2 regions of the Rubrobacter calidifluminis genome follow, and region 1 is predicted to be linked to the other one. Evidence: riboswitches for the same ligand, from Rfam matches in the RefSeq annotation. Region 1 holds a riboswitch; the other holds the start of a gene.
What was found. Region 1 has a riboswitch for thiamine pyrophosphate ahead of thiT (energy-coupled thiamine transporter ThiT). Riboswitches for the same ligand answer to the same signal wherever they lie in the genome.

Region 2: linked by a shared signal. The riboswitch ahead of cytX (putative hydroxymethylpyrimidine transporter CytX) and the one ahead of thiT (energy-coupled thiamine transporter ThiT) in region 1 are both predicted to bind thiamine pyrophosphate.

What each region holds. Positions count from the first base shown of each region.
Region 1 covers NZ_JAQKGV010000006.1:132,883-137,243, reverse strand. The annotation lists gene thiM (hydroxyethylthiazole kinase) at 1-509, opposite strand, end outside; gene thiD (bifunctional hydroxymethylpyrimidine kinase/phosphomethylpyrimidine kinase) at 506-1,297, opposite strand; gene thiT (energy-coupled thiamine transporter ThiT) at 1,307-1,858, opposite strand; TPP riboswitch at 1,890-1,968, opposite strand; gene PJB24_RS06940 (NUDIX hydrolase) at 1,983-2,543, opposite strand; gene PJB24_RS06935 (indolepyruvate ferredoxin oxidoreductase subunit alpha) at 2,621-2,872, opposite strand; gene PJB24_RS06930 (Crp/Fnr family transcriptional regulator) at 3,016-3,768, opposite strand; gene PJB24_RS06925 (SDR family NAD(P)-dependent oxidoreductase) at 3,981-4,361, shown strand, end outside.
Region 2 covers NZ_JAQKGV010000018.1:6,622-10,982, reverse strand. The annotation lists gene PJB24_RS13380 (type II secretion system protein) at 1-324, opposite strand, end outside; gene cytX (putative hydroxymethylpyrimidine transporter CytX) at 474-1,760, opposite strand; TPP riboswitch at 1,810-1,930, opposite strand; gene PJB24_RS13370 (NAD(P)/FAD-dependent oxidoreductase) at 2,035-3,372, shown strand; gene PJB24_RS13365 (AI-2E family transporter) at 3,526-4,361, shown strand, end outside.

The DNA of each region.
Region 1 (4,361 bases):
TCGCTCACGTAGTCGGTGGGGCCGGTCGCGGCCACCGTCGTGCCGAGCGCGCGGGCGGCCCCGCGGACGGCCTCCTTCGCGTCCCCGGAGAGGCTCTCGACCCCGCGAACCTCGGCCTCGAGCCCGGCGAGGGTCGCTATCTCCCCGGCGTTGCCGCAGACGGCGGCCATCTCCACCTCCGAGAGGAGCCTGTGCGCCATCCGGGAGCGGAATGAGGTCGCCCCGGCGCCCACCGGGTCGAAGACGACCGGCACCCCGCGCCGGTTGGCCTCCTTCCCCGCCCGGAGCATCGCCTCTATCCACTGCGGGTCGAGCGTGCCCATGTTGATTACGAGCGCGCTGGCGGAGGCGACCATCTCCTCGACCTCCTCCACCGCGTGCGCCATCACCGGCAGCGCCCCGGTGCAAAGGGTCACGTTCGCGACCAGGTTGACCGTGACGTAGTTGGTCAGATGGTGGACGAGGGGCTTCTCGTCCCCGATCCTGCGCAGGACCTCCTCCGCTCTCATCCCTCTCCCTCCATGAGCGGCCCGAGCACGTTCACCGGTCCCGCCCCGCGGCCTATCCCCGTGAGACCATACTCGACGGCCTCGGAGGCGATGGCGCGTGCCCTCCGGGCCGCCTCCTCGAGGCCGAAGCCGTGCGCGAGGAAGGCGGCCAGAGCCGAGGAGTGGGTGCAGCCGGAGCCGTGGGTCGCCCCGCTCTCGTGCACCGGGCCTTCTATCTCCACGAAATGCTCGCCGTCGTAGAGCAGGTCCTCACCGGAAGCGCGGTGCCCGCCGGTGATGATCACCGCCCCCGGCCCCAGCTCCGCGAGGTCGCGGGCGCACCCGTGGACCTTCTCCGGGTCTTTCTTCCGTCCGGCGAGGACGAACGCCTCGTCGAGGTTCGGGGTGATGACGTCGGCGAGGGGCAGGAGCTCCTCGCGGTAGGCGTCCACGGCCTCCGGTTCGAGCAGCGTGGCCCCGCTCTCGGCGACCATCACCGGATCCACGACGACGTTCTTGAGCCCCAGCCGCCGGATCGCGCCCGCCACGGCCGAGACGATCTCGGCGTTGAAGAGCATCCCGGTCTTCACGGCGTCCGCCCCGATGTCCGAGACGACCGCCTCGATCTGCTCGATCACCACCTGCGTCGGCAGCGCGAATATGCTGCTCACCCCGACGGTGTTCTGAGCCGTGATCGCGACTATCGCGGTGGTTCCGTGCACCCCGCAGCGGGCGAAGGCCTTGATGTCCGCCTGGATGCCCGCCCCGCCTCCGGAGTCGCTCCCGGCTATGCTGAGCGCGGTCTTCATCTCTCCTCCCTAAGCATGCCTCGACAACTCCAGCTGCCGCCGCGAGGGCCGCGCCGCCCCGAGCGCCCGCAGCAGCACGACCACGACGGCGAGCGTGATCAGGAGACTCGGCACCAAATACCCGGCGTTGTACGCGGCGGAGTAGAGGTATGGGTTCCAGCCCTTAGGGGCGTAGGAGGCGAAGAAGGCGACCCCGCTTATGAAGTGGCAGACGAAGCGCCCGGCCACCGCCGCCACCGTGCCGGGCACCGCCCCGCGCGGGGTGGGCCGGAAGAGCCCGGCGAGCCCCATCGCGGCGAAGGGGAGCGGGTAGTCGAAGAGCACCTGCACCGGGTTGAGGACGTAGGGGTCCAGGATCAGGTCGAGGATGCCGTACGCCGCGCCCGCAACCGCCCCGACGCCGGGGCCCTGACGCAGCGCGAGCAGGACCAGCGGGATCATCTCGAAAGAGATCGAACCGCCCTCCGGCATCCTGAAGAGTTTCACCAGCCCCAGCACGAACGCGAGCGCCACCGCCAGCGCCGCCTCGGTGAGCACCCTCGTGTCCCTGAACCCGCTCACGGCCCTCCTCTCACGGGGTGCGCCAGGCTTCTCTCCCTGCGCCGGCATTACCCGGATCAGGTTCGACGGGTCGGCGCGTCCGCGCCCTCTCAGCCTCGCGGCTCCCCGGATCTCGTTCCTCGTGCTACTCTACCCCACCACTCCGTGGCCCACAACCTCCGGCAACCCACGAGATCCCGAGGACGGTGGCGGCGTCGGTTATCTCACCGGCGGCGATCTTCTCCAGCGCCTCGTCGAGCGGCGCCACTACGGAGCGCAAAAACTCCGTAGGCTCGGGAGCCGGCCCCCTCTCGTCCGGCAGCGCCCGGCAGCGGAAGAGGTGGCAGACCTCGTCCGTGCGCCCGGTGCTCGTGTGCACGGAGGCGAGGCGCTCCAGCCTCTCGGCCCGGTATCCCGTCTCCTCGAAAAGCTCCCGCCGGGCGGCCTCCTCAGGATCCTCCCCGGCGTCCACCGCTCCGCTCGGCAGCTCCAGCGTGAACCGCCCGAGCGGCTGCCGCCACTGACGCACGAGCACCACGCCGCCGTCGTCCGTGAGCGGCACCACCGAGGCGAACCCGCCGCTCTCGAGCACGCAGTAGTCTATCGTCTCCCCGTCGGGCAGCCTCACCTCGTCCACCCGCAGGGCACACCAGCGGTTGCGGTAGACGTAGCGGCTCGCGAGCGTGCTCCAGCTCCCATCGGTCATACGGAGGGAGAGTATAGACGAAGACCCCGCCCGGAACGGGCGGGGTCTCGCGGTGACGTACTCTCCGGCCTGCCGGCTCAGCCGGGCTCCTGGCCGGAGAAGTCGTACTCCTGAGCCTTGGTTATGTAGCTCTGCATGTCCTCGGGGACCTCGTCCTCCGGGAAGATCGCCTCGACCGGGCACTCCGGCTCGCACGCCCCGCAGTCGATGCACTCCTCCGGGTTGATCAGGAACTGATCCCCACCGTCGTAGATGCAGTCGACCGGACAGACCTCGACACAGCTCTGGTTCTTCTCGCCGATGCACGGCTCCGTGATCACGTAGGCCAAACCACTTCCTCCTCTTGGAGAGCCTCCCGTTTCTTCTGTGCCTTCGGCTTTATATCAACCCCGGAAGGGAGCAGAAACCCGGCGTTGATCGCCATCATCGGAGGTCATGATGCCGGTCATACCTTCATGTGACCCAGATCAAATCAGGTCCGGGCGCGCAGCTCCGCGGGTTTGAGGATGGTTATGGACTTGCTGTCCAGCTCCAGGATGCCTTCGGAGGCGAGGCGGGAGAGGGTCCTGGAGAGCGCCTCGCGGGAGATGCCGGTCGCCTCGGCCATCTCCTGCCGGGAGAGGGAGGGTGAGAACACGACGCCCCTCCTGGTCACCCGCCCCTCCTCGGCGGCGAGGTCGAGCAGCATGCGCGCGACCCGCTGGGGGGCGCTGTGGAAGACGAGGTCCCCGACGAGGTCTTCGAGCTCCCGGCTGCGGGCTGCGAGCACGCGGGAGAGGCGCACCGCCCCGGCGGGGAAGCGCTCCATTATCTCCAGGAGATCCTCCCGGAAGACGCCGTAGAGCACGCAGTCGGTGAGGGCTGTGGCCCCATGGCTCTGGGGCTGCCCCTCGAGCGCGGAGGCGAGCCCCAGGATCGCGCCGTCGCCGAAGACGCCGAGGATCTGGTCGCGGTTTTTGGGCCCGCCGGAGGAGCGATAGATCTTGACCCGCCCTTCGCGCATGAAGTACACCGCCCCAGAGGGCTCTCCCTCCCGGTAGAGGGCGGTTCCGGCCGCTATCTCGAGGACGGCCGCCGAGATGGCGAGCGCCTGGAAGAACTCCTCGCCGAGCCCCTCGAAGACCTCAAACTCCTGCAGCCCTTCGAGCTTGGAGAGGTGCTCTACCGCCCGGCATCTGGCCCCGGGCAGCCGCGCCCAGGATGGCGGTGCGTTCTCACCGTACAAGTCTGGCCCTTCCTGTCTCGACCCGCGCTCCCATCTTACCCATTTATACGCCAAGCGGGAGCTCTCTGCAGGGAAAGCGCCTTCAAAGAGGAGGATGCCGGGATACACGGGAGACACCCCAGCGGTGGTTTCCCGTGCCGGTTTTTCGGATAAGCTTAGCTCATCTCTGATGCTCGTAGAGGTTTCTTTTCGAGAAGGAGGCCTACCGCAGGATGCTCGAAGGAAAGGCAGCCATCGTAACCGGCGCCAGCAGGGGGCTCGGGCGCGCGCTCGCGCTGGCTTTCGCCCGGGAGGGGGCGAGTCTCGTGCTCAACTCCCGCGGCGAGGAGGGCCTGCGCGCCGTCGCCGAAGAGACCGGCAGGCTCGGCGCCGGGGTGGAATCCGTCGCGGCGGACGTCTCCACCGCCGAGGGGGCGCGTCGGCTCGTGGACGCGGCAATCGGGCGTTTCGGGAGGATAGACGTGCTCGTCAACAACGCCGGCATCCTCGGTCCGCGGGTACGGATAGAAGACTACCCGGAAGAGGAGTGGCGGCGGGTGCTCGACGTCAACCTGACCGGTCCGTTCCTGCTGTGCAAGGCCGCGATCCCGCAC
Region 2 (4,361 bases), on a different contig from region 1:
TATCGTATTTGGTGTGTTGGCCACCGGCTGATTCGCGAAGGTCAGAGAAGGCTCTGCCGCATTGAGTTTCGCAATCGTAACGTTGGTATAGTCCTGGTTATTGCCAGCCCAGACTGATTTCGCTGCTGTAAGCGCGTTTCGTACGCTGGACTGGGCCTGCGCATCATAAGCCTTGTTGCGCTGATTGAGAAACGTTGGGATCGCTATCGCGGCGAGAATACCGATGATGACCACGACGATGAGGAGCTCTATGAGGGTGAAGCCGCGTTCGTCACGCCGGGCCTCCCTCATTTGCTCGAGCTTTTTCCCTATCCAGAGCAGCATCAACCATCTCCTTTCATGCATCTTTCCGCCTGGTCTTCCCGCTCGATCGGTCCAGGTCTAGCTGCAACCGGTTTATCGGCCGGCAGTGAGGGTGGCTTTAGGAGTTTCGAGAAAATTCCTCAAAAATTTTTCCGGATCCGAAATCCTGGCTAGGACCGGCTCTCTCCGCCGCCGTGCAGCAACCTGACACCCGCACACAGAGCGAGGTAGAGCACCCCTGCGAGGACGAACGAGGGGATCGAAGCTCCCAGCCCGGGGAACTGGCGGGTGATGAACTGATAGGCGGCTACGCCCACAGCCCACGAGAACACGGCCATCCAGTCGAAGGCTGATCCGCTCTTCTCGTAGACGGCCTCCGCGTCGATTCCGCGGCGGCGCAGCAGGAAGTAGTCGACCGCAACGACGCCGAAGAGCGGGGCGAAGAACGCGCCGAGCATGAACAGGAAAGACTCGTAGCGCCCCATGGGAAGCACGGCCGCGGCGACGAAGGACACGACACCGAAGAGGACGACGAAAGCCCGCTGCGGTACGCGGGAGAAGATGTTGCCCGCCGAGACCGCGCAGGAGTAGAGGTCGGCGAAGGCATTGTCCGTCTCGTCCACGAGCACCAGGATCAGGGCTGCGACCCCGATCGGGAGGGCGAGTATCGCCTGCACGATGCCGCTCGTACCGAGCGCGAGCACGGCGAGCGCACCGAGGGCGTAGAACCAGACGTTGGTGACGAAGAACCCGGCGTAGGTGCCGAGTGCGGCACGACGGGCACTGCGGGCGAAGCGGCTGTAGTCGGCGGCGAGCGGGAGCCACGAGAGCGGCATGGCCACGACGAGGTCTACCGCCTGCGGGAAGGTGAGGCCTCCCTTCCCCGGCTGAGAGAGCGCGCGTGAGAGGCCGTAGTGCGAGAGCAGGTAGTAGGTCAGGTATACGGTGGTCAGCAGAAGCAGCCATATACCCACCTTCTCCAGCCACACCCTCACCACCACCAGCGGCCCGCCAAGAGCGAAAGCCACGCAGACGAGCGTGAAGAACACCAGCCAGAACCAGTGCAGCGAGGTACCGAGCAGACGGTGGGTGATGGCACCGGCCGCCCGGGTCATTATGATCAGCTCGAAGGCCGTCCAGCCGACGAGCTGCACGACGTTGACCACGGATGGCAGGTAGGAGCCGGCGGAGCCGAGCGTCGGGCGCAGGGAGGCCATCGTCGGGAGACCGTGGTCCGCCCCCATCACGGTGGGGACCAGCAGGATAAGGTTCCCGATGACCGTCCCGGCCACGATGGCCGCGAGCGCGGCTCCGAACCCTAAAGCCGGCACGAGCAGGGTGCCGGCGACCATGACGAGGAGCCCGGCCCCGTAGCTGCCCCACAGGACCGTGTAGTCCCAGGCTCCGAGCGTACGCTCACCGGGCGGCACGGGACGGGGGTCGAACGAGGCGCTCACGGCAGAAACTCCAAGTCAGGATCAAGGAAGATGCAAGAGCGTGGCGAGAAACCGTTCATCTTTTCGTCCCTCCGTCGGCATTACCCGAATCAGGTTCAAAGGGTCGGCGCCACCGTAAGAGAACGGCGCCCTCTCAGCTTCCTCCGGCGGAAGCTCCCCTCGTTCTGGTAGTGTACAGCAGGGCGCGGACACCTTCCAGAAGCAGCACCACCACCATACGGGTAGACTCTTCTCTGGAAACGAGCGGTTGCAAGCGAAGACGGAGGTGAGAGCGGTGAGGAACAAGCTCCTGGCGGCGGCGCTGGTCGGAGGGACGGCCCTGTACGCGCGTGATCGCGGCCGGAAGAGACTCGGCGTTCCCTATCAGGAGGCACGGCGTAGGGTAGTCATCGTAGGCGGGGGATTCGGCGGAATCTCCGCCTTCCGACAGCTGGTAGACAGCTTCACCGGAAGCGACGAGATCGGTGTACTGTTGCTCGACCGGGTGAACTACACGACCTTCTGGCCGATGGTCCCTTCGGCCATCTCCGGCAACGTCGAGGTCCGGCACATGGCCTACCCGTTAAGGCGGCTGGTCATACCCCGTGGGGGCGAGTTCTTCCAGGGCGAGGTCGTGGGGGTGGACTTCGAGCGCAAGAAGATCAGGACGGAGTTCGGAGAGTGCGACTACGACCACCTCATCCTGGCGCCGGGGAGCCAGACGGCGTTCTTCGGGACCAAGGGGGCCAAGGAGCATGCCATAGACCTCAAGGGCCTGAGGGAAGCGCTCGAGGTGCGCGGCAGGATCATAGACCGCTTCGAGGAAGCCGAGCGGCTGCGCGGTAAGGTCCCCGAGGAGCACCTCACCTTCGTCTTCGTGGGCGGAGGTCCGACCGGCGTCGAAGGCATATCCGACGCCCACGACCTCATCTTCGACGTCTTAAAGGACGACTATCCGAGCGTGGACTTCGACCGGGTGCGCCTTGTACTCGTCAACGCGGGCGAGAGGATCCTCAAGGGCATAGACCCTTCGCTCGCCAACGCAGCCTCGCGCCGCCTCGCCGCCCAGAGGGTCGAGGTCATAAACAACACCAAGGTCGATGAAGTATCCCCGGAGTACGTTAGGCTCTCCGACGGGAGGACGCTCCCGACGCGCACCACGGTCTGGGCCGCCGGTATACAGCCGCCGCCGCTCGTGGAGGGACTGGACATCGAAAAAGATGGGCGCGGGAGGATAATCGTCGATGAGTACCTGAGGGTAAAGAACCGCCCCGGCGTCTACGCGGTCGGCGACTGCGTAACGATCGACTACGACGGCCCACCCGTCCCGGCGCTCGCCCAGTCCGCCGAACAAGAAGGCAGAACGGCCGCGCTGAACCTCGCCGCGGAGCTCAAGGGAGGAGAGCTGACCCCGTTCCGCTACCGGCACCTCGGGCAGCTCGTCGACCTAGGGGAGAGTAGCGCCCTCACGGACATACTCGGGGTCCGGGTGAGCGGGCTGCTCGGGGCGCTCATCTGGAAGGGAGTCTACCTTTACGAGCTCGGCTACAACCTCAACCGGGCGCAGGTGCTCTTCGACTGGACGGTGGACCTGTTCACCAGGCCGAACATCTCGAAGCTCTTCGTCGACTGAAAAGCCCGCAGGGAAACACCGGGCAGGAATACAATTAGTAACCTCGCCGGGAGAGATGAGAACGGCGGCTGTACCGGACGAGGACGGAAACGGAGGCGAATGGGCCAGGCTCCACCGGAGAGCGAGACCGGAAATCCAAAAAGGGAGAACGGGGTGAGCTGGCTCAGGCGCGGCGCCCCGCTGGCGGTACCGGTGCTGGTCGCGGGGGCGCTGGTAGTCCTCTACGAGCTCATCCCGGTGCTCGAACTGCTCGCGATCTCCGCGATCCTCGCGCTCATACTGCGCTCTCTCGTACTGCTCCTGGGCCGGTTCGGCATCCGCTCGTGGGAGGCGGTCCTGATCCTGCTTGGGCTGCTCGCCGCGACGGGGGTCTTCATCTGGCTGGTTATGCTCCCGCACGTCGCGCGAGAGGTGGTAACGCTGGCCAGGATGATGCCCTCCTACATAAGCTCCCTGGACGGCCTCTCACGCCAGCTCCACGCGCGGCTGGACTTCTTCCCCAACCTCTCCAGCGACCTCAGTCACCTGCAGAGCTACCTGATGGGGCTTCTGGGCTCCGTTCCGGCTCTGCTCGGCACAGCGACACACATGCTCATCGACACAATAGCGGTCGTGGTCCTCTCACTGTACATGGCGCACGACCCGTCCTCGCTCATTCGGGGGATAGCCCGCTTCGTTCCGGATGGCAGGCGGCACGAGTTCTACGAGATAGTCTCGAACCTCGAAGGCAGACTTCGCGGCTGGCTGATAGGCCTGATACTCGCGATCGTAATCATCGGCACGGGGGCAGGGGTGGGGCTGTGGGCGCTCGGGATACCGCTCTCGCTCACCCTTGGCATCCTGGCGGGTCTGCTCGAGATCATCCCGTATTTCGGCCCCATCCTGGGAGGCCTGCTCCCGGCGCTGCTGGCGCTGACCATCTCCCCCCTGAAGATGATCCTCGTGGTCCTGCTGTTCTTCGCGCTGAACCAGTTCGACAGCCACGTGGT